2 regions of the Agromyces sp. NPDC056965 genome follow, and region 1 is predicted to be linked to the other one. Evidence: predicted binding sites of a transcription regulator. Region 1 holds the regulator's gene; the other holds the start of a gene.
The links. The regulator HrcA, encoded in region 1, represses chaperone genes, less so after heat shock. The targets are predictions, from matches to a motif close to TTNGCACTCGNNNNNNNCGAGTGCNAA.
Positions count from the first base shown of each region.

Region 2: a site for HrcA is predicted at 5,543-5,569, ahead of groL (chaperonin GroEL). Genes of this name have one in related genera too.

Region 1 covers NZ_JBHURI010000040.1:9,306-17,554, reverse strand. Annotated here, with positions in the region: gene ACFTQE_RS11690 (LD-carboxypeptidase) at 60-1,034, shown strand; gene ACFTQE_RS11685 (DUF1990 family protein) at 1,176-1,814, shown strand; gene hemW (radical SAM family heme chaperone HemW) at 1,817-3,067, shown strand; gene ACFTQE_RS11675 (DUF4870 domain-containing protein) at 3,051-3,437, opposite strand; gene ACFTQE_RS11670 (DUF4870 domain-containing protein) at 3,573-3,983, opposite strand; gene hrcA (heat-inducible transcriptional repressor HrcA) at 4,178-5,200, shown strand; gene dnaJ (molecular chaperone DnaJ) at 5,256-6,356, shown strand; gene ACFTQE_RS11655 (16S rRNA (uracil(1498)-N(3))-methyltransferase) at 6,369-7,103, shown strand; gene ACFTQE_RS11650 (HIT domain-containing protein) at 7,128-7,490, shown strand; gene ACFTQE_RS11645 (PhoH family protein) at 7,579-8,249, shown strand, end outside.
Region 2 covers NZ_JBHURI010000110.1:2,263-10,511, forward strand. Annotated here, with positions in the region: gene ACFTQE_RS18755 (DsbA family protein) at 1-52, shown strand, start outside; tRNA gene ACFTQE_RS18760 (tRNA-Thr) at 170-245, shown strand; gene ACFTQE_RS18765 (hypothetical protein) at 291-530, opposite strand; gene ACFTQE_RS18770 (DMT family transporter) at 831-1,910, shown strand; gene ACFTQE_RS18775 (nitroreductase) at 1,894-2,448, opposite strand; gene msrB (peptide-methionine (R)-S-oxide reductase MsrB) at 2,449-2,850, opposite strand; gene ACFTQE_RS18785 (DUF3263 domain-containing protein) at 3,061-3,357, shown strand; gene ACFTQE_RS18790 (LytR C-terminal domain-containing protein) at 3,385-3,930, shown strand; gene ACFTQE_RS18795 (cold-shock protein) at 4,157-4,360, shown strand; gene ACFTQE_RS18800 (DUF3048 domain-containing protein) at 4,439-5,488, shown strand; gene groL (chaperonin GroEL) at 5,615-7,234, shown strand; gene ACFTQE_RS18810 (FGGY family carbohydrate kinase) at 7,328-8,249, opposite strand, start outside.

The sequences.
Region 1 (8,249 bases):
CCGGCGGGTGAAGCGCTGGCCGCGTCGGGCGGTCGACTTCACCCCGAAAGGGGCTGGGCATGGTCCGGATGCTGCGTCCGCAGGCGTTGCGACCCGGCGACATCGTCGCCGTGGCGGCGCTCTCGGGAGGACTCGACGCCGAGGAGGAGGCGCTCTTCCGGCGCGGCGTCGCCGAACTCGAGGGGCTCGGTTTCGTCGTGCAGTTCTCACCGCTCGTCGAAGCTGGGCGCCACTGGTGGTGGGGCGCGGCGACGCCCGCCGAACTCGCGGGGGAGTTCAACCGGCTGCTCCGCGACCCCGAGGTTCGCGCGATCTTCGCCCTCTCAGGCGGTCGCATGACCCTGAGCTACCTCGACCTGATCGACTCTGCGGCCGTCGAGGCCGACCCCAAGCCCGTGATCGGCTTCAGCGACATCGACGTCGTGCTGCTCGCGCTGCACGCCCGCACGGGGCTCGTGGGGGTGCACGGTGATCTGGTGACGTTCGGGTACGGCGAATGGCAGGGCACCGGCGCCGAACGGCGGCAGGAACTCGCCGACATCTCGAGCCGGCTGCTCATGAGCACCTCGCCGGTCGGCCTGCTGCCGTCCGACACCGAGTGGGGACGTTGGAACGGCGGCCATGCGGTGGGCCCGCTGCTCGGCGGCCTCCTGAACCGCCTCGTGCGCCTGCAGGCGACGCCGTTCGCGCTGCCGATCGAACGCTTCGACGGCGCGATCCTCTTCTGGGAGGACGTCAACACCTCGACCTCCATGGTCTGGAACGACCTGCACGTGCTCCGTCATGCAGGCATCCTCGACCGCATCGCAGGCATGCTCGTCGGCCCCGTCGCCGACATCGAGGTCACCGATGGCGGCCCAGGGCTGCGCGAGATCGTGCTCGACGTGCTCGGCGACCGCGACATCCCGGTGCTGGCGAATCTCGAGATCGGCCACAACCCGCCGAACCTGCCGTTGCCGCTCGGCGTTCGCGCCCAACTCGACGCGGATGCCGCGACGCTCTCGCTGCTCGAATCGGCCGTCGTCGAACGCTGAGCGCCCCGGAGCACCCGCGGATTCACGTCATCACCAGAGCGATCACAGGCGACGTCCGTAGAATCGAACGATGCCTGTCGAGCCTGCGTCGCATCAGACGCGCGCGCCCGGCAGGCGCCGCACCACAGGAAAGGCCCACGGATGACCCGCCGAAGCACCTTCACCGACCAGTCGGTCACGTACGGCGCCATCGGGGCGACCCTCGCGCCCGATCTGCTCCGCTACCCGCCGGCCGGCTACCGCCCGGCTGAAGACGCGGTGCGTCTCGGCTCGGGGCTCGAGCGCTTCGAGCGCGCAGCGGAGTCCCTCATGACGTGGGGCATCCAGCGCGGGTCGGGCTTCGAGGTCTCCGAGATCTCGACCGGCACCGGCGCCCAGTACCCGGGCATCGTCTACGACGCCGAGGGCGCGCCGCTCACCGAGCAGCCGGCGCCGCGCATCGAGGAGCGCTTCGGCGCCGACGGCACCCCCTACATCGCCGCCGGGATGACGGCGACGCTCGAGCGCAAGAAGCGGTTCGGCGCCGAACAGGTGCCGGTGCTCATCGTCTACGTGATCGACGAGCCCGAGCGCATCGGCTTCGCCTACGGCACGACCGCCGATGGCCCCGAGAGCGGCGAGGAGTCCTTCATCGTCGAACATCGCGACGACGACACCGTGTGGCTTACCATCCGATCGATCTTCGCCACGAGCGGAGTGACCGCGCCGATGCAGCGCAAGCGTCGCCGTGAGCTCACGCGACTCGAGCTGCGGGCGCTGCACCCCGCCGGCGGCGTCTAGTCGTGGCATCCGCCCTGCCGCTCGGCGACCCTGCGCCCGCCGACGGTCTGCTGCCGGCCTCGGCTGCCGTCGGAGCCGGCGACCGCGCCTTCGGCGTCTACCTGCACGTGCCGTTCTGCCGGGTGCGCTGCGGGTACTGCGACTTCAACACGTACACGTCCGACGAACTGCGGGGCGCGCGCCAGGTCGACTACGCCGACCACGCGATCGCCGAGATCCGGATGTCGCGGCAGATGCTCGAGGCATCCGCCGTGCCCGCCCGCCCAGCGTCGACCGTCTTCTTCGGCGGCGGCACGCCGACCCTGCTGCCGGCCGACGACCTCGTGCGCATGCTCGGTGCGGTGCGCGACGAGTTCGGATTCGAGCCCGGCGCCGAGGTCACGACCGAGGCGAACCCCGACTCGGTCGGGCCCGACGACCTCGTGCGCCTCGCCGAGGGCGGATTCACCCGGGTCTCGTTCGGCATGCAGTCGGCGGTGCCGCACGTGCTCGCCGCGCTCGACCGCACCCACGATCCGGCGCGGGTGCCGCTCGTCGTGCGCTGGGCCCGCGAGGCGGGCCTCGACGTCAGCCTCGACCTGATCTACGGCACGCCGGGCGAGTCGATCGACGACTGGCGCCGCAGCGTCGAGGCCGTCGTCGCCGAGCGCCCCGACCACGTGAGCGCCTACGCGCTCATCGTCGAGGAAGGGACGAAGCTCGCCCGGCAGATCCGCCGGGGCGAGCTCGCGCAGCCCGACGACGACCTCGAGGCCGACATGTACGAACTGGCCGACGAGCTGCTCGCGGCGGCGGGATACGACTGGTACGAGGTCAGCAACTGGGCGACGGATGCCTCGCACCGGTCACGGCACAACCTCGGATACTGGCGTGGCGACGACTGGTGGGGCGTCGGTCCCGGTGCGCACAGCCACGTCGGCGGTGTGCGGTGGTGGAACGCGAAGCACCCCTCGGCCTATGCCGATCGGGTGACCGCGGGCGTCTCGCCGGCGGTCGGGCGCGAGACGCTCGATGCCCCGACCCGCGAGGTCGAGCGCGTGCTGCTGCTCACCCGCATTCGCGAGGGCATCTCCGTCGACTCGTTGCATGCAGGTGGCCGCCATGCGGTCGCCGGGCTCATCGCCGATGAGCTGGTGGACGCGAAAGCCGCCCTCTCGGGAGTGGTGACACTCACCAGGAGAGGGCGGCTGCTCGCGGACGCCGTGGTCAGGCGCCTGCTCGACGAATCGTCGGAGCTCAGCTCACGAACTTGATCGAGAGCGGGTAGGTGTAGGGCTGGCCCTGGTTGGCCTTCACCGCGGCGATGATGCTGAAGACGATCACGACGATGCCGATCGCGATGGTGATGAACCAGCCGATGACGACCAGCCAGAGGACGTAGCTGACCACGTAGGCGATGGCCATCGTGATCTGGAAGTTCAGTGCGGTCGCGGTGTGCGCGCGCACGAACGGTCCCTTGTCCTTCAGGATCAGGTAGCCGATGAGGGCCGGCACGAAGCTGAAGAAGATGCCGCCGATGTGGATGAGCGTCGCCCAGAGCTTCTCGTCGGAGGGGCTGAGCTGCTGGCCCGGCTGCTGGTAGGGGTTCGAGGGCGGCGGGGGAGGAGGGGTGGCGTCGGACATGATGTCTCCTTGGTCGGCTCGCCCGAGGGCGAGATTCGGTCTCGTCGCCCGACGGGCGAGGTTCGAAACACTCCATGCTGGCACAGCGGAGCACGACGAGTGAGGAATTCTCTCGGCGCGCTCCGCACCGAGTGCCTACTTGATGAGGCGGATGGCGAACGGGTAGCGGTAGTGCTGACCGTCCTTCGCCTTGAGGAAGGCGATGATCGAGAAGACGACGCTGACGATCCAGGCGGCCCACACGACGAGGACGCCGATGAGGATGAAGGTCAGGATCCAGCCCACCACGTAGCCGATGAGGATCGTGATCTGGAAGTTCAGCGCCTCTTTGGCCTCGGTGTTCGTGAACGAGCCGCGGTCTTTGAAGACGAGCCAGATGACGAGCGCGGGAAGGAACCCGAGCACGCCGCCGAGGTGGGCGAAGGACCCCCACTGCACGTCCTGCTCCTGCGAGAGGGGCGCAGCGGCGGTCGGCTGCGGTGCAGCGGGCGGGGGCGGCGTGGGCCGGCCGTCGGAATCGGGGGCAGGGGCGTTGGGGTCGGTCATGGGGCGTGCCTTTCGGGGGCTCTCAGATGAACCGCATCTCGCGCGACGGGTATCGCAGGCAAGGGGGTGACTCGCGGGGGGTACCCATAAGCTAGCGCCGCGCCTTGCGGCTGGCAACGGCCTCGACACGGGATGTCGCGATATGATTAGCACTCAGTCAGAACGAGTGCTAAACGCTGGAGGGAAGCGAGGACATGGTCTCCGAACGCAGCCTCGCGGTTCTGCGCGCGATCGTGCAGGACTACGTCGCGTCGCGCGAACCCGTCGGCTCGAAGTCGATCGTCGAACGGCACGCCTTCGGCGTCTCCGCGGCGACGATCCGCAACGACATGGCATTGCTCGAAGAAGAGGAGCTGATCGCGGCCCCGCACACCTCGTCGGGCCGCATCCCGACCGACAAGGGCTACCGCGTCTTCGTCGACCAGCTCACCGACGTGCGCCCGCTGAGCGGTGCCCAGCGGCAGGCGATCGAGACGTTCCTCGGCGAATCGAGCGACCTCGACGAGCTGCTCGCCCGCACCGTGCGACTCATCGCGCAGCTCACCAATCAGCTCGCGGTCGTGCAGTACCCGAGCTTCGGCAGCGCCCGCGTGCGCCACGTCGAGCTCATCTCGCTCGCACCCGAACGCGTGCTCTGCATCCTCATCACGGACTCCGGGCAGGTCGAGCAGCGACTCGCCGAGCTCGAGCAGCCGGTCGACGAGAAGACGCTCGACTCCCTTCGGGTGCGACTGAACGAGATCGCGGGCGGTCGCGCGATGGCGGATGCCGCTGACGCGCTGTCGGGTGAGATCGACAACGTCGACCCCCATCACGCCGCGGTGCTGCACACGCTCGCCGTGACGCTCGCCGAGCAGGCGCGCGCGCAGCGCCAGGACCGCCTCGTCGTCGCAGGCGCTGCGAACCTCGTGCGCACCGAGCAGGACTTCGCCGGCTCGATCCTCGGCGTGATCGAGGCCATCGAAGAACAGGTGGTGCTGCTGAAGCTCTTCGGCGAGATGGCGGCCGACGAGCACGCCGTCACGGTGCGCATCGGCCGGGAGAACGCCTCGTTCGGCCTCGGCGAGACCTCGGTCGTCTCGAGCGCCTTCGCGATCCCGGGCCGCGACATCTCGCGCCTCGGCATCGTCGGACCCACCCGCATGGACTACTCCCACAGCATGGCGGCCGTTCGCGCCGTCGCCCGTTACCTCTCCCGAACGCTCGGCGAGAACTGAACCCGCCGCCCGTCGCACGCGACCGGCATCCGGCAATCGAAAGGACAAGCCCTCCGTGGCCGACCACTACGAGGTCCTCGGCGTCTCCCACGACGCCACACCCGATGAGATCAAGAAGGCGTACCGTCGCCTCGCGCGCGAACTCCACCCCGACGTCAACCCGGGCGCCGAGGCATCCGAGCGGTTCAAGTCGGTCACGCACGCCTACGACGTGCTCTCCGACCCGAAGCAGCGCCAGCAGTACGACCTCGGCGACCAGGGCGGCTTCGGCGGCGGCCAGAACTTCGGCGGCTTCGGCGACATCTTCGAGACCTTCTTCGGGGCCGGCCAGCAGAGTCGCGGTCCCAGGTCGCGTCGTGAACGCGGTCAGGACGCGCTGCTGCGCGTGGAGGTCGGCCTCGACGAGGTCATCTTCGGCACCCACCGCGACATCGAGGTCGACACCGCGGTGACGTGCGAGACGTGCCACGGCTCGTGCTGCCAGCCGGGCACCTCGCCCGTCACGTGCGACATCTGCCACGGCACCGGGTCGATCCAGCGCTCGGTGCGCTCGCTCCTCGGCAACGTCATGACCTCGAGCCCCTGCGGCACCTGCCGCGGCTACGGCACCGTCATCGCGACGCCCTGCGTGACCTGCCAGGGTCAGGGCCGCGTGCGTGCGCGCCGCACCGTTCCGGTCGACATCCCCGCCGGCGTCGACACGGGCGTTCGCCTGCAGATGCCGGGTTCGGGCGAGGCCGGCCCCGCCGGCGGCCCGAACGGCGACCTCTACCTCGAGATCAAGGTCAAGAACCACGACGTCTTCAGCCGCAACGGCGACGACCTGCTGTGCACGCTCGAGGTCTCGATGACCGACGCGATCCTCGGCACGCACGCGAAGGTTCCCGCACTCGACGGCGACGTCGAGGTCGAGCTCAAGCCGGGCCTCCAGAGCGGCGAGATCCTCACCGTGAAGGACCGCGGCGTCTCGCGCCTGCGCGGTTCGGGTCGCGGCGACCTCAAGGTCGGCATCCAGGTGGTCACTCCGACGAAGCTCTCCTCGAAGGAGCGCGACCTCATGCAGCAGTTCGCCGCGTCGAAGAAGGCGCCCGCGCCCGAGCTCAGCCACTTCCAGCAGGGCATCTTCGCCCGCCTGCGCGACCGGTTCCTCGGTTAGGCGGATGCCCCGGTGAGCCACCTCTACCTCGACGAATCGCTCGATCTCTCCGCCGTCGCACCCGGTGCGACGGTGGCGCTCACGGGCGACGAGGCGCGCCATGCGGTGACCGTCTCGCGGGTGCGCGCGGGTGAGCGCATCGCGATCGGCGACGGACGCGGCACGCTCGTGCACGGCGTCGTCGCGTCGACCGGAGCGCGCGAACTCGAACTGACGGTCGACGAGGTGCTCGTCGAAGAGGCCGCCTCGCCGCGCATCACCCTCGTGCAGGCACTCGCCAAGGGCGATCGCGACGAGCTCGCCGTGCAGGCGGCGACCGAACTCGGCGTCGACGCGATCGTGCCGTGGGCGGCGAGCCGCTCGGTGTCGCGCTGGGAGGGGCCGAAGGCCGAGAAGGGCCGGCAGCGCTGGGCGACGATCGTGCGCGAGGCCGTCAAGCAGTCGATCAGGGCCTGGCTGCCTGCCGTCGCACCCGTCACGACGACGGGCCAGCTCGTCGAGCGCCTCGACGGCCAGCGGATGCTGCTGCTCGAGCCGACCGCGGCGGCGACGCTCACCGACATCCGCCCCGACGGCCGCGACCTCGCCCTCGTCGTCGGCCCAGAGGGCGGCATCTCGCCGGCGGAGATCGAGCGCCTCGTCGCCGCCGGAGCCGAGCCCGTGCGGCTCGGGGCATCCGTGCTGCGCACCTCGACGGCGGGGCCGGCCGCGATCGCGGTGCTGAACGTCGCGCTCGGGCGGTGGTGAGGCATCCGTCGCTACGATGGAGTCATGACCGAGTCCCGCGCAGAACCGACCCTCTTCGAGCGCATCGCCGCCCGTGAGATCCCCGCGCGCGTGGTCGCGGAGACCGATCGCGTCATCGCGTTCCACGACATCGCGCCGAAGGCGCCCGTGCACGTCGTCGTGACGCCGAAGACGGGGGAGTACCGCGACGTCGTCGAGCTCGCCGCCGGCGACCCGGGGCTGCTCGCCGAACTCGTGGAGGTCTCGCGGGGCGTCGCCGACGAACTCGCCGGCGGCCAGTTCCGCCTCGTCTTCAACACGGGTGCCGCCGCGGGCCAGACCATCTTCCACGTGCACGCGCACGTGCTGGCCGGCGGCCTCGAGGAGGCCACGCTTGCCGGATACTGATCCGATCGGCGAGAGCGCCGCAGCCGACCGCTCGCCGGCGGAGGCCGCCACGGCCGACGAGGAGCGGCTCACCATCGACGGAATCGCCATGGTGCGACTCCTCGGCCCCCAGGATCGTCTGCTCGCCCAGGTGCAGCGCGAGTACCCCGGCGTGCAGGTGCACGTCCGCGGCAACGAGATCGCGATCCGGGGCGACGCCGACGGGCGCATGCACGTGCGCCGACTCATCGAAGAACTGCTCGAGCTCGTGCGAGCCGGGCAGGATCCCACCCCCACCGAAGTGAGGAGCTCGGCCCGAATGCTCGACGCCGATTCCAACGCAAAGCCGTCCGAACTGCTCGGACAGGTCATCGTCTCGAGCCGCGGCAAGACCATCCGGCCGAAGACCGAGGGCCAGCGCGCCTACGTCGACGCGATCGACGAGCACACCATCGTGTTCGGCATCGGCCCCGCCGGCACCGGCAAGACCTATCTCGCGATGGCCAAGGCCGTGCAGGCGCTGCAGCGCAAAGAGGTCAGCCGCATCATCCTGACGCGTCCGGCGGTCGAGGCGGGTGAGCGCCTGGGCTTCCTGCCCGGCACCCTCACCGACAAGATCGACCCGTACCTGCGGCCGCTCTACGACGCGCTCAACGAGATGATGGACCCCGAGCTCGTGCCGAAGCTGCTGGCCTCGGGCACCGTCGAGGTCGCCCCGCTCGCCTACATGCGCGGCCGCACGCTCAACGACTCCTTCGTCGTGCTCGACGAGGCGCAGAA
Region 2 (8,249 bases), on a different contig from region 1:
GTTCTCCGAGTCGACGTCGACCCCCTCGCCGACGCCCACCCCGGCGCCGTAACGCGCGAGACCGTTTCGAAGGCCCGGCCGAGTGCCGGGCCTTCGTCCGTTCCGCGACGTCCGCGCCATGCCCGGCCGCCGGCCGGCGATCGGTAGGATGTCCTCGAGGCATCCCCTCGCCGGCTTGGCGCAATTGGTAGCGCACCGCTCTTGTAAAGCGGTGGTTGCGGGTTCGAGTCCCGCAGCCGGCTCCACAACGTGCCGGCTCCGCTTGGATCGATGAGGCGCTTCGCGGCGGATCAGGCGGTGTGCTCGAGCCGGATCCGCACCGCTCGCACCGCGTCGTCGAAGGTGTCGTAGCGCCGGATCACCCCGGGTCTGGGGCGCATCCACAGCATCTCGTACCCCTCGCCCCGGTGATCGAGGTACCCGATGATCCGGCGGCTGCGCCCCTCTTCGAATCGGGTGTCGCAGACTCGCCACAACCCGGTGTCAACGGGGATGAGGTCGACGACGTCGTGAGTGGTTGTGATCGCCATGATGGTTCTCCCGCTTGTGGCAGTAGCTGGTGAACCCGGGTGCGAACCCCACGATGAAGGTGGCGACGGTTTCCATCACGAGCCGCCCCGGTTCCACCGATCAACGATGAAGAGCGTCGTCGACGCGACATATTGTTGACCCCGGAACAGCCGTCCGCAAGCCCCCATTCGGAGGTGCCGACGGAGCCGGCCCGGTTGCGCGCGTACGCTAGGACGGGCCGCTCGCACGTCGAGCCGCCATCTCCTCGCCGTTCCGGCGGGACGGCGCGAGGAGTCGCGGGAATCAGAGGGATGCAACACGTGGGATCCGACCAGAATCCGTCCAGATCCGGGGATGCGCCGGACGCCGGCGGGACTCCGCTCCCGAGCTCCGCGGGCACCGAGGCGCATCACCACCACCATCTCGAGCAGTCGCGCCTCCCGATCTGGATCGCGCTCGTGCTCGCCCTGCTGTTCGGCGCCGGCACCGCGCTGCAGTCGCGTGTCAACGGGCAGCTCGCGCTCGCGCTCGACGACCCGTTCGTCGCCGCGGCGATCTCCTTCGGCAGCGGGCTCGTCATCCTGCTCATCGTGCTCCCCATGTGGAAGCCGGGCCGAGCGGGGCTCGCGAGGGTCGTCGGCGCACTGCGCGGCCGCACCCTCCCGTGGTGGATGGTGCTCGGCGGACTCGCCGGCGCGTGGTTCGTGACGACGCAGGGGCTCTCGGTCGGCGTCATCGGCGTCGCGCTGTTCACCATCGCGATCGTCGCGGGTCAGACGGTCGGCGGCATCGTGTTCGACCTCATCGGGCTCGGCCCGGGCGGGCGCCGGCCGCTCAGCGCGACCCGTGTCGTCGGCGCCGTGCTCGCACTCGCGGCGATCGGCTGGGCGGTGTCGGCGCAGCTCGCGGGCGATGCCCCGATCCTGCTCATGGTGCTGCCGTTCATCGCCGGCATCGGCGCTTCGTGGCAGCAGGCGGTCAACGGCCGGGTGAAGTCCGTCGCCGACAGCGCACTCACGGCGACGGTGTTCAACTTCGCCGTGGGCACGGCGGCGCTCGTCGTCGTGATGCTCGTGCACGCGGCATCCGCCGGATGGCCCGATGCGCTGCCCGCTGAGCCCTGGCTCTACGCCGGTGGGGCGCTCGGCTGCATCTTCATCGCCGGGCAGGCGATGCTCGTGCGCCGACTCGGCGTGCTGCTGCTCGCCCTCTGCGGCGTGGCGGGGCAGCTCGTCGCGGCGCTCGCCCTCGACCTGCTGCTGCCCACCGCCGACCGCCCCGTCGACATCGCGACGATCGGCGGCACCGTGCTCGCGCTCATCGCGGTGGTGATCGCCTCGGTCCGCTGGGGGCGTCGCAAGCACGCGCTGGCGCCCGCAGAGGTCACGGGAGGGAGCTGAACCTCGACGCGGCACCGACCTCGGGGCCGCGGTCGGATCGCGTGCCGTCGTGCACGCCGCCGACGTAGAGCCAGCCCAGCAGTCGCTCGCCGTCGGCGAGGCCGTGCATCTCTGCGACGAGCGGATGCCGCGTGTGCGGCCCGGAGCGCCACATGACGCCCCACCCGGCGTCGTCGAGGAGCAGGCTCAACTGGTGGGCGACGCCAGCCGCGACGGCCTCCTGCTCCCAGGCGGGGACCTTGAAGTGCGGGGTCGTCACCGCGACGATCGCGAGCAGCAGCGGTGCTCGCAGGGGCTTCGCCGCGAGGCGGGCGCCGTGCTCGCCGTCGAGGCCCGCGGCCGCGGCGAGTGCGTCACCCAGTCGGTTCCGCGCGTCGCCGCGCAGGGCGATGAACCGCCACGGGCGCAGCGAGGCGTGGTCGGCGACCCGGCCGGCTGCTTCGAGCAGGGTCACGATCTCCGCGTCGTCGGGTGCGGCATCCGCGACCTTCGGCGACGAGCGCCGGGCGAGCATCGCCTCCCGGACGGGCGACGACACTCAGGACTCGGCGGAGAAGTCGAGGGCGATCGAGTTCATGCAGTAGCGGTCGCCGGTCGGGGTCCCGAAGCCGTCGGGGAAGACGTGGCCCAGGTGCGATCCGCAGTTCGCGCAGCGCACCTCGGTGCGCACCATGCCGAGCGAGGAGTCCTCGATGAGCTGGACGGCCTCGGGCCGCACCGACTCGTAGAAGCTCGGCCACCCGCAACCCGAGTCGAACTTCGTGCCGCTCTTGAACAGCTCGGCACCGCAGGCGGCGCACGAATAGACGCCGGCCCGCTCCTCGTCGAGGAGCTCGCCCGTCCACGGGCGCTCGGTCGCCGCCTCGCGGAGCACGGCGTACTGCTCGTCGCCGAGCTCGGCGCGCCACTCGTCGTCGGTCTTGTCCACGTTGTACGCCATGAAGCGTCCTCTCAGTGCTCGCGTCGGTGCCCCTCCATGGTCGCAGGTCTGCACGCGGGGTCCGACACGGGGTGCAACGCGGCGTCGTGCCCCCGTGTTCCATCGGGCCCTCGCCGGCACACGCCGTCGCCACTCGGCTCCCGCGGAGGCGTCGGTGTCTAGGATGACCTGCAGGCGGTGCATCCGGCTCGCCTCGACGGGAGGATTGGGATGAGCGCCGAGCGCCTGCCGCACCGCCCCGCCGATTCGGCGCTCGACGAGCGCGACGAGCGGGTGCTCGCCTTCGAGGCTCGTGCCTGGCAGCATCCCGGCGCGAAGGCTGAGGCGATCCGCGACGAGTTCGGCATCTCGGCGGCCCGCTACTATCGGATCCTCGGCGAGCTCCTCGATTCACCCGCGGCGCTGCGGCACGATCCGATGCTCGTCAAGCGGCTGCAGCGGATGCGTGCGGCCCGCGCGGCGGCGCGAACGCGTCGTTCGCTCTCGATCGGCCGATCGCTCGACTGAGCGCGGCCCCGACAGACGACTGGACCCATGGCGCAGAAGTTCCCCCGCGATCGTTTCGACTCGATCCCGCACGGCATCGACCGTGTCGGTGCGCACCGAGCGCCGGCTCGCCGGGGCGCCGGGTGGATCACCTTCGGCTGGGCGGCGCTGGCGACGGTCGTGCTCGTCGCGGTCGGAATCGGCGGCGTCATGCTCTTCAACGACCGACTGAACTTCGGGGACGCCCCGGTCTCGACCCCGAGTGCGACGCCGGTCGTCACCGCCGAGCCCGTGATCGCACCCGACATCCCGGTGCTCGTGCTGAACGGAACGGCCACGGCCGGGCTCGCAGCGAAGGCCGCCGAGACGCTGACCGCCAACGGGGTTCCCGTGGCATCGACGGCCAACGCGAGCGACGACACGTTGACCGAGACGGTCGTGTACTACGCGACGCCCGAGCTCGAGGGAGCCGCCCGCGGCGTCGCGCAGTTCCTGCCCGAGGCCGATGTGCGGGTGTCCGACCAGTTCGCCGCCACCGGGAACCAGCTCGTGGTCGTACTGGGCTCCGACTACGCGACCGCCACCGCGGGCTGACCGCGCGCTGCACGCCCACGCTGGCCGTGGCCGCGAATCGTTGCCATTCCGATATCGGCTCCGCGCCGCAGGCCCTTGTGCGGGAACGTCCAGTCGTGAGTATCTGGTTTCGGCCGCTCGGAAGCTCGAGCGCACGGTTCCGTCCCTGGCACCCTGCGCCGGCGTGAGCGGTCCGGCACAGGCCACGGGCGCGTGCTGATCGGACACGGCAACATGGGAGCAACGCATGGCGAACGGAACCGTCAAGTGGTTCAACGCTGAAAAGGGCTATGGATTCATCACGGTCGACGAGGGTGGCCAGGACGTCTTCGTCCACTACTCCGCGATCGACATGTCGGGATACAAGGTCCTCGAGGAGGGCCAGCAGGTCGTCTTCGAGGTCGGCACGGGCTCGAAGGGACCGCAGGCCGAAGGCGTCCGCCCGGCCTGACCTCGATTCGCGGGGCGCGCCGCCGACGCGGCGGCGCGTTCTCGCACCTGCGACGATGCGCAGGTCTACGCTGGCCGCATGGGAGCGCAGGTCGTTCGTGCTCCGCGGCAGCGGAGAGCGCGGATCGGCGTGCTCGTCGCGGCAGCGCTGCTGCTGACCGCGTGCCAATCGGCGCCCGAGCCCGACGAAGCGCCGAGCGAGGCCCCGGTTCGGCCCTCGGCCGACGCCGCGACGTCGGCGGTGTCGTTCGCTCCACTGCGCGGAACGCCGGCGGAGGCGGCCGTGCTCGCACACCCGTCGCTCGCGGTGAAGATCGACAACCACGAGGAGGCGCGCCCCCAGATCGCGCTGAACCGCACCGACATCGTGTTCGAGGAACTCGTCGAGGGCGGCCTCACCCGATACGTCGCGATCTGGCATTCGGATGTCCCCGACGAGGTCGGACCCGTGCGATCCATCCGGCCCATGGACCCCGACATCGCCTCGCCCTTCGGCGGCATCATCGCCTACTCGGGTGGTCAGGAGCAGTTCGTCGAGATGATGATGGCGACGCCGCTCGTCAACATCGTGTTCGACTTCGACGAGACCGGGCTCTTCTACCGGGCCGACGAGCGGCCGGGGCCGCACGACGTGATCCTCCGCTCCGCCGAGGCCGTCGCCCGCAATGCCTCGCTCGCGCCGCCGCCCGTGCAGTTCGCCTACGGCACGGCCGATCCGCTCGCGGCGCCGGCCCTCGCCGCGGCGCCGACGTCGCGCGTCGACCTCGTCTTCTCCGACGGCCGGTTCCCCGCCTGGGAATGGGATGCCACGACCTCCGGCTGGCTCCGATCCCAGGAGGGGGCGCCCGACCTCGAGGCATCGGGGGAGCGCGTGCACGCCACGAACGTCGTGACCCTCCGCGTCACGATCGACTGGAGCTACGGCGAGGTGCCGAAGACCGTCCTCATCGGTTCGGGCGAAGCCTGGGTCTCCGCTGCCGGGCGAACGGCCCACGGCACGTGGACGAAGGGCGCCGCGGAATCGCCGATCACCCTCACCGCCGACGACGGCTCTCCGCTGCGGCTGGCTCCCGGCACCACGTGGGTCGAGCTCGTGCCGAGCGAGGGTTCGGCGACCTTCACGCCCTGAGCGGACAGCGTCTGGGCTCGCTTGCACTCGTGGCGGTCGAGTGCCAGAATCGATTTAGCACTCACTCGTTTTGAGTGCTAACCCAACGAATCTTTGAAGACGTCCGGGAAAGGACGAGAGAAACACATGGCAAAGATCATTGCTTTCAACGAGGAGGCCCGTCGTGGCCTCGAGCGTGGCCTCAACACGCTCGCCGACGCGGTGAAGGTGACCCTCGGCCCGCGCGGACGCAACGTCGTGCTCGAGAAGAAGTGGGGCGCACCCACGATCACGAACGACGGTGTGTCGATCGCCAAGGAGATCGAGCTCGACGACCCGTACGAGAAGATCGGTGCCGAGCTCGTCAAGGAGGTCGCCAAGAAGACCGACGACGTCGCCGGTGACGGCACCACGACCTCGGTCGTGCTCGCCCAGGCGCTCGTGCGCGAGGGCCTCCGCAACGTCGCCGCAGGCGCCGACCCCATCTCGCTGAAGCGCGGCATCGAGAAGGCCGTCCGCGCCGTCGAGGCCGAGCTCCTCGCCAACGCGAAGGACGTCGAGACGAAGGAAGAGATCGCCGCCACGGCGTCGATCTCCGCCGCCGACGAGCAGATCGGTGCGCTCATCGCCGAGGCGATCGACAAGGTCGGCAAGGAGGGCGTCGTCACCGTCGAGGAGTCGAACACCTTCGGCACCGAGCTCGAGCTGACCGAGGGCATGCGCTTCGACAAGGGCTACCTGTCGGCGTACTTCGTCACCGACCCCGAGCGTCAGGAAGCGGTCTTCGAGGACCCGTACATCCTGATCGTCAACGGCAAGGTCTCGAACATCAAGGACCTGCTGCCGATCGTCGACAAGGTCATCCAGACCGGCAAGCAGCTCCTCATCATCGCGGAAGACGTCGACGGCGAAGCACTCGCGACGCTGATCGTCAACAAGATCCGCGGCATCTTCAAGTCGGTCGCCGTCAAGGCCCCCGGCTTCGGCGACCGCCGCAAGGCGCAGCTGCAGGACATCGCGACCCTCACCGGCGGCCAGGTCATCTCCGAGGAGGTCGGCCTCAAGCTCGAGAACGTCACCCTCGACCTGCTCGGCTCGGCTCGCAAGGTCATCATCACCAAGGACGAGACGACCATCGTCGAGGGTGGCGGCGACGAGGAGGCCATTGCCGGCCGCGTCGCGCAGATCCGCAAGGAGATCGAGAACACCGACTCCGACTACGACCGCGAGAAGCTCCAGGAGCGTCTCGCCAAGCTCGCCGGCGGCGTCGCCGTCATCAAGGCGGGTGCGGCGACCGAGGTCGAGCTCAAGGAGCGCAAGCACCGCATCGAGGACGCCGTCCGCAACGCGAAGGCAGCCGTCGAAGAGGGCATCGTCGCCGGTGGTGGCGTCGCCCTCATCCAGGCCGGCAAGACCGCCTTCGAGAAGCTCGAGCTCTCGGGCGACGAGGCGACCGGTGCGAACATCGTTCGCGTCGCGATCGACGCTCCGCTCAAGCAGATCGCCCTCAACGCCGGCCTCGAGCCGGGCGTCGTGGTCGACCGCGTGCGCAACCTCCCGGTCGGCCAGGGCCTCAACGCCGCGACCGGCGAGTACGTCGACATGCTCGCCGCCGGCATCAACGACCCGGTGAAGGTCACCCGCTCCGCGCTGCTCAACGCCGCGTCGATCGCGGGCCTGTTCCTCACCACCGAGGCCGTCGTCGCCGACAAGCCCGAGAAGAACGCCGCTCCGGTCGGCGACCCGACGGGTGGCATGGACTTCTAGTCCGCGCCTCGCGAAGCACACGATGGGCGTCTCCCTCTGGGGAGGCGCCCATCGTCGTCTCCGATGATCTCGAGCGGCCGGGTCCGGACGGAGTCAGGCCCGTGCGCGGGCGTACTGCTCGCGGATCGCGGCGCAGGGCCGGCGCTCGAGCTCGGCGTCGATCTCGAGCGGCCACACGGGGCGTTCGCCGGTGAGCGCCCACCTCGCCTGCCGTGCCGCGCCGTCGGCGACGTACTCGCCGGGCACGGGCACGACGACCGGGGCATCGAAGACCTGGGCGGCGACGTGTCGCACGGCGGGGTTCTGCGCCGCGCCGCCGATGAGCAGCACTCGCGCCACCTCGACGTCCTGCCCGCGTACGGCGTCGAGGCCGTCGGCGAGTCCGCAGAGCAGCCCCTCGATGGCGGCCCTCGCGATCGAGGAGCGAGTGGTGTTCTCGAGCGTGAGTCCCGAGAACGAGGCCGTCGCGTCGGGGAGGTTCGGAGTCCGCTCGCCTTCGAAGTAGGGCACGAGCACGGCTCCGGATGCCCCGGGCTCGGCCTCGAGGGCGAGCCTGCCGAGTTCGTCATGGCCGACGCCGAGCAGCCCTGCGGTCACGTCGAGCACTCGTGCGGCGTTCAGCGTCGCGATGAGCGGCAGGCGCCGCCCCGTGGCGTCCGCGAAACCGGCGACCGTGCCGGACGGATCGGCGACGGCGGCATCCGTCACCGCGAAGACCGTACCGCTCGTGCCGATCGAGACGACGACGTCGCCCGGCGCTGCGTCGAGGCCGAGCGCGGCGGCCGCGTTGTCGCCGGCGCCGGGGCCGACGAGGATGCCGTCGGGCGTGCGGCCGGCGGGCTCGTCGGGGGCGAGCACGCGCGGCAGCACGGCATCGTGTCCGAGCGCGCGGATGAAGAGTTCGCGGTCGTACCCGTTCGGTCCCCAGTAGGCGGTGCCGCTCGCATCCGATCGGTCGGTCGTGAGCTCGCCGAGGACCGGCCCGAGCGGTGACTCGCCCACCGGGCCGAAGCCG